DNA from 2 places in the Methylobacterium sp. 391_Methyba4 genome. Region 2 is predicted to be linked to the other one. Evidence: riboswitches for the same ligand, from Rfam matches in the RefSeq annotation. Region 2 holds a riboswitch; the other holds the start of a gene.
The links. A riboswitch is a leader RNA that binds a small molecule or an ion and turns the genes downstream of it on or off. The one in region 2 is predicted to bind fluoride.
Positions count from the first base shown of each region.

Region 1: another riboswitch for fluoride. It lies ahead of P9K36_RS23935 (voltage-gated chloride channel family protein); the one in region 2 lies ahead of crcB (fluoride efflux transporter CrcB).

Region 1 is NZ_CP121475.1:5,062,680-5,066,059, reverse strand. It holds gene P9K36_RS23935 (voltage-gated chloride channel family protein) at 142-1,563, opposite strand; fluoride riboswitch at 1,605-1,677, opposite strand; gene arsH (arsenical resistance protein ArsH) at 1,908-2,654, opposite strand; gene P9K36_RS23925 (metalloregulator ArsR/SmtB family transcription factor) at 2,705-3,064, shown strand; gene arsC (arsenate reductase (glutaredoxin)) at 3,057-3,380, shown strand, end outside.
Region 2 is NZ_CP121475.1:5,275,782-5,279,161, forward strand. It holds gene P9K36_RS24885 (uroporphyrinogen decarboxylase) at 1-57, opposite strand, end outside; gene P9K36_RS24890 (pyruvate, water dikinase regulatory protein) at 521-1,351, shown strand; gene crcB (fluoride efflux transporter CrcB) at 1,468-1,857, opposite strand; fluoride riboswitch at 1,941-2,011, opposite strand; gene P9K36_RS24900 (hypothetical protein) at 2,194-2,703, opposite strand; gene P9K36_RS24905 (EF-hand domain-containing protein) at 2,883-3,314, opposite strand.

The DNA of each region.
Region 1 (3,380 bases), 210 kb from region 2:
ACCCGTTCCCGGCAGAGGGGCCTGGAGCCCCCCAGGGACGGGCTTGGCGTGGTCGAGCCCTGTCGGCGCACGTCATTGAGATGCCCGCACCGTCCCGATCCCGGCCGGGACGACCGGACGCGTCGAAGCCCTGGGGCGCACCTATCTGTCGGGGGCCGACACGGGGGCCGACACGGGGGCCGACACGGGGGCCGGCGCGGTCAGCCGGGCCGCGCGGTGCGTACGCGCATGGCGCAGGGTGGCGTCCGGCGGCAGAGTGCCCACGGAAACCTTCGGGACGGCGATGCGCTGGGACAGGTAGATGCCGCTGTGCCCGGAGCACAGGTAGGCCAGGAAGCAGGCGGTCGCGATGTAGACGCCGTGCGTGGCGCCGAACAGCTCGATACCCATCAGCGTGCAGGCCAGCGGCGTGTTGGCCGCTCCGGCAAACACGGCGACGAACCCGAGGCCGGCCAGGAGATCCACCGGCGCCCCCAGCACCCCGGCCAGCGCGTTGCCGAGGGCCGCGCCGATGAAGAACAGCGGCGTGACCTCGCCGCCCTTGAACCCGGCGCTCAGGGTGACGACCGTGAACAGCATCTTGAGCGCCCAGCTCCAGGGATGCACCTCCGGACCGAAGAAGCGGGCGATGGTCAGCCCGTGCGGATCCGCCGACCAGACGCCCAGTCCCAGATAATCCCGCGTGCCACAGAGGTAGACCAGGGCGATCACCGCGAGGCCGCCCGCCACGGGGCGGAGGGGCGCGAAGGCGATGACCCGCTTGCACCATCCGCCGAGCATGTGGTTCGCCTCGGCGAACACCAGGCCGGCCAGTCCGAAGGCCACGCCTGCCACCGCGACCTTGGCCAGGAGCAGCGGCTCGACCATGTGCGTGCCGACGGCTCCGGCGTGGTCGTCGATACGGTAGACCCCGTGTTCGATGCCCCACAGCTGACAGGTCCAGTCGCCGACCACGGCCGCGACGAGGCAGGGCACGAGGGCCGCATATTCGACGCGTCCGACAGCGAGGACCTCGAGCGCGAAGACCGCGCCGGCCAGTGGCGTACCGAAGACGGCGCCGAACCCCGCGGCGATCCCGGCCATCAGCATGATCCGGAAGCTCGGCGCATCCAGGCGGACCGCCTTGCCGAAGGCGCTTGCGAGGCTGCCGCCCAGTTGGACGGCCGTGCCTTCGCGGCCCGCCGATCCGCCGAACAGATGCGTGACCACCGTGCCGAGGAAGATCAGCGGCGCCATGCGCAGGGGCACGCCGCCCCCGGGCACATGGATCTGCTCGACGATGAGGTTGTTGCCGCCCTCCACGGATTGGCCGAAGCGATGGTAGAGCAGCCCGATAGCCAAGCCGCCGAGCGGCAGGAGAAACAGCAGCCCGGGATAGGCGAAGCGCGCCCGGGTGGCCGCATCGAGGCTCCAGAGGAAGGCCGCGCACAGGGAGCCCACGGCGGCGGCCATGGGCAGCAGAACCAGGATCCAGCGCGCGACCGAGACGGCATGATCGTGCCGCGTGCGGACAAAGGCCGCTACGTTGAAGCGTGTAAACAGATTTCGGAAGGTTGCGCGCATGACATCCCCTTGATGCGACGCCGCAAGACTTTGCGGGATCGCAAGAAGTAGGAGTCATCAGCCTGACGGCGGTTCGGCCTTGATGGCCCGGCAGACACCATTGCCGTCCTCGAGAGATACGGGACCCCTCCGAACCGCGTCAAGGCCCTTCGTCAAGGTCCTTCGTGCAGGCCTGCGGCGTGCGGGGGGCGAACCCGTCGCTCCCCCGAGGGTGGACGCGGCGACAGCGGATCCGGTCGACCCTCGGGGCGCCGGGACCCGCACAGACCTGCCCCACGGGCGGCCGGTGGCCGCCGCGATCACGACGGCGCCCGCGTGGACGGTCGCATCGGCGGCGGTGTGTCTCAGCGCTTCACAAAGCCGATGTCGGCGGCCACGGCGCTCAGCCGCTCCGGCGCGCGCTCCTTCCGCTCGCTGTAGCGGTCGACGAGGTCGTCGGCCCGCTCCCGGGTCAGCAGCGTGAACTTCATGAGCTCCTCGCACACGTCCACGACGCGCTCGTAGAGCGGCCCCGGCTTCATCCGGCCGGCCTCGTCGAACTCCTTGTAGGCCATCGGGACCGACGACTGGTTCGGGATCGTGATCATCCGCATCCAGCGGCCGAGAATCCGCAGGCTGTTCACGGCGTTGAAGCTCTGCGAGCCGCCGGACACCTGCATCACGGCCAGCGTGCGGCCCTGGGTCGGCCGCACGCTGCCTTCGGAGAGCGGCAGCCAGTCGATCTGGCTTTTCATCACGCCGGTCAGCGTGCCGTGCCGCTCCGGCGACACCCACACTTGGCCCTCGGACCAGATCGAGAGGTCGCGCAGCTCCTGCACCTTCGGATGATCGGCGGTCGTGTCGTCGGGCAGGGGCAGGCCGTGCGCGTCGTAGATCCGCACCTCGCCGCCCATGGCTTCCAGGAGCCGGGCGGCCTCGTAGGCGAGGAAGCGGCTGAACGAGCGCTCCCGCAGGGAGCCGTAGAGGATCAGGAACCGGGGGGCGTGGGTGAGCGGCTTGACCGCCTCCAGGCGCGCGCGGGTCGGCACCACGAAATGCGCGGCGCTCAGGTTCGGCAGGCCATCGGTGAAAGGCTGGCGCGGCTTGTCCAAGGTTCAGCTTTCTTGTACGTTCAAAGAGTGATTTGAAGATTGTAACGAATATGGACGAGCCGCAAGCCCTCGCCGCCTTCGCGGCCCTCGCCCAGGAGCACCGTCTGCGCCTGGTGCGGGTGCTCGTGACCGCCGGCCCGGACGGGCTGGCCTCCGGCGTGCTGGCTGAGGCGGTGGGCGTCTCCGCCGCCACCGTGTCCCATCATCTCAAGGAACTGAGCCACGCGGGCCTGGTCGCATCGCGGCGCGCGGGCCGCTCGATCATCTACAGCGCCGCCTACCCGGCGCTGTCCGGCCTGATCGCCTTCCTGATGAAAGATTGCTGCCAGGGCCGCCCGGAGGTCTGCACCCCGGCGATGGCCGCCCTGGCACCCTGCTGCCCCGCCCTTGGAGAGACCGCCCATGCCTGAGCCGTTCGACGTCGTGATCTACCACAACCCCGAATGCGGCACGTCCCGCAACACCCTCGCGATGATCCGCAACGCCGGCATCGAGCCGCACGTGATCGAGTACCTCAAAACCCCGCCCGCGCGGGCGCTGCTGGTGCAGCTCCTGGCCCGCGCCGGTCTGTCGGTGCGTGCGGTGCTGCGGGAGAGCGGCACGCCGTTCGCGGAGCTGAACCTCGGCGATCCCGCGCTGACGGATGCGCAGCTCCTGGACGCCATCGCGGCGCACCCGATCCTCCTCAACCGCCCGCTGGTGGTCACGCCCAAGGGCGTGCGCCTG
Region 2 (3,380 bases):
GACGCGCAGCACCTTCCGCTCGGACTTGCGCTCCGTCCCCGTCATCGTCGTTCCCATCCCGTATCCGTCATCCCGCATGCCCGTCGGCGGGCCTCCTGTCGAGTCGAGGCGCGCCGATCCCCACACAGGCCCCTTCGAAAAGAAAAGAGAGAATCTAGGACTCTGTTTTTTCTCTTGGGGGGCCGAATCACGGGGGCACAAAAGCGTCCACAGGCGGTCCCCGGCGCCGCGCCGTTAACGAGGCTTTAAAGGATTTGCTCCATCTTGCGAGAACGACCAGATCCGACAGCGCCTTGGCAACGCCGAGTCGTGTGCGGACCCCGGACGCGTCCCGGATTCTCCCAGTGAGGCGGAATCCATGCGCCCCGATCGTCTGCCTGTGAACGGCGGAGTCGATAGCGCGCACCGGTATCGCCCTGGACCGGCCCGGCGGGGCATCCTATCCACACTCATCGACTCCCCTGGCGGCCGGCGGTGGACAACGTGGGCGCCGCGAATGGCGACCGCAGAGGCGATCGGAATGGGCCGCAGCTACTTCCACCTCCACCTCGTCTCCGACTCCACCGGCGAGACGCTGATCAATGTCGGGCGCGCGGCGGCCGCGCAGTACGAGGGCGTGTCGGCGATCGAGCACGTCTATCCGCTGGTGCGCTCGGCCGCGCAGCTCGACCGGGTGATCTCGGAGATCCGGGCGGCGCCGGGTCTCGTCCTCTACACCCTGGTGGGGGGCGACCTCGGCGAGCGGCTGGAGGAGGTCGCCCGGGAGACCGGCTCGCCCTGCCTGTCGGTGCTGCGGCCGGTCCACGACCTGCTGCGCGCCTATCTCGGCGCCGAGACCACGGCCCGGCCCGGCGCCCAGCACATGCTGAACGCCGAGTACTTCAAGCGCATCGACGCGATGAACTTCACCCTGGCCCACGACGACGGCAACCTGCCGGAGGATCTCGAGGACGCGGACGTGATCCTGCTCGGCGTCAGCCGGACCTCGAAGACGCCGACCTCGATCTACCTCGCCAATCGCGGCCTCAAGACCACCAACCTGCCGCTGGTGCCGGGCATGCCGCTGCCGCCGGCGATCGAGCGCGCCCGCAAGCCCCTGGTGGTCGGGCTGTTCGCCTCGCCGGAGCGGATCGTGCAGATCCGCCAGAACCGGCTCTCCAGCCTCAACGCCGACGAATCGTCCCTCTACGTCGACCGCTCGGCGGTGGCGGACGAGATCACCGCCTCCCGCCGGCTGTTCACCCGGAACCGCTGGCCGACCATCGACGTGACGCGCCGCTCCATCGAGGAGACCGCGGCGGCGATCGTCGACCTCTACCGCGACCACCGGCTGAAGTTCATCGCGGATTGAGAGGGGTTTCCGAAGGGCTCAGCCCTTTGGCGGGGTTCGGGGGCGGAGCCCCTGAACGACCCGGGCTCCGCCCCGGAGCCGCAAAAGCTCGCAGCCCTTTTGAAGCCGGGACGGCCTCAGCTGCCGCTCAGGACCGCCCGCACCAGGGTGAGGCCCGCCACCAGCCCGATCAGACCGGTCGCCACCGAGGCCCCAACGTAGAGGGCGGCGGCGGCGGTCTCGCCCCGGTGGTACAGGCTGATCGCGTCGAGGGAGAAGGTCGAGAAGGTGGTGAAGCCGCCGAGCACGCCCGTGGTCAGGAACAGCCGTGCCGGGTGACCCGCCGCGCCGCGCAGGGCGAAGCCCTCGGCGAGCACGCCCATCAGGAACGAGCCCAGCACGTTGATGATCAGCGTGGCCAGGGGGAAGCCGAGGCCCGGCAGCAGCCGGGCGACCGCCACGTTGATCCCGTGGCGGCACCCGCCCCCGAGCCCGGCTCCGACAACGACGATGAGGGTGTTGATCATGCCGGCCCTTCCTGTTCGGTCGGGCAGCCACGTCCTGTCGCGGCTTCGGCGCACGGCCCCACCGCGGACGGCTGAGGCGCGCCCGTGCGGTAGGAGCCATCAGCCCGGCCTCCGAGTCGGGCGGTTGTCGGGGCGCTCCATCCCCATCGGGACAGGCTTAGCGCAGGATGCCGGTAAGGGGAATCCGGTTTTCCGGCTCCCGCGCTGGTGGGTCGGGGGGGCGCGGCGGGTTCACAGATCGGTTCGGATCGGCGCGGGTCCCCTCCCGTGCGGGAGAGCGGACCCGCGCCCTGTCATGAACCCACCGTGCTGGATCGATCGGCGAAGCCGCAAGGCTCAGCGAGCGTAGGCGAAGTGGCTGCGCTGCTCGATCTGGGCGGCATAGAAATCCTCGACCACCTCGCGGACCACCTCGGCCAGCTCGTCGCCCCGGTGCTCGTCGAGCTGGATGTCGCTGCCGACGGTCCGGCCGATGGCGCAGCTCGCAGCCCCCGGCACGAGGCGCTCGTTGTAGCGCTGGTTCAGGCCCGAGACCGAGATGTAGTTGCTGCCGCCGAGTTCCGGACCGTACTTGATCTTGATCTTCTGCTCGGTGTCGGTCCCGCGCAGCCGCGCGCAGAGGCTGATGAAGTTGTCCTGATCGATCTTGGCCTCGAGGCCGGTGATGCTGCCGTGGACGTTGTCCTCCTCGTTGAGCACCTCAGCCATGAGGTTCAGGACGCCGACCACCGGCTCCAACGCCCGGGCGCCTTCCTCCAGGAGTTTCTTGCGGAAGTCGTTGCTGCGGGCATCCGCCTCCTGCAGCCGCGCGCGGAACCTGTCCTTGACCTCGTTGGCGCGTGCCATCGCGCTCCTCCCTGGTGGTTCATCCGATGCTTTGCCGCCCGGATGACCGAAACCTACGAGGTCAATTCAGATGACGCAAGATAGTGCAAAATATTGATGCCTGCCCAGAACTTAAGCCGTTGCACAGGAATAATACTTGCTCATGGACTGTGCAACGGCGGAGTCTCCGGGATCCGCGCCTATTTCAGGAGCTGCAGCAGGCTGCGTCCGGCCGGGGTCTTGAGTTCCTTGGCGTCGAGCGTGCCGTCCTTGTCGGGATCGGCCGCCTTGAAGCGCTGCTCGACCAGGGCGAGGTATTCCTTGCGGTCGAGGGTGCCGTCGTTGTCGGTGTCGGCGGCCTTCAGGTCCGTCTTGCTGACCCGGCCCTTCAGCTCCTTGGCGTCGACGGTCCCGTCCTTGTCGGTCTCGGCGGCGTCGAAGACCTTGCCGGCCGCGGCCTGGGCCTCGGCCAGATCGATCGTGCCGTCCTTGTCGGTGTCGACCATCTTCAGCGTGCGCTCGGTGCCGGAGGACCGGGCGAAGGCCGCCGACGGCAGCGCGGTGGGGACGACCAGGCCGAGGACGAGCATCGCGGCCAGCGCACATGCGGGTCTGTTCAGGATCGCGGGCATGAACGAAATCTCCGGTGGCGATCAGCGCCGGCAGCCCAAGCCGCCATGCGGCGCGCCGTTCCCGGA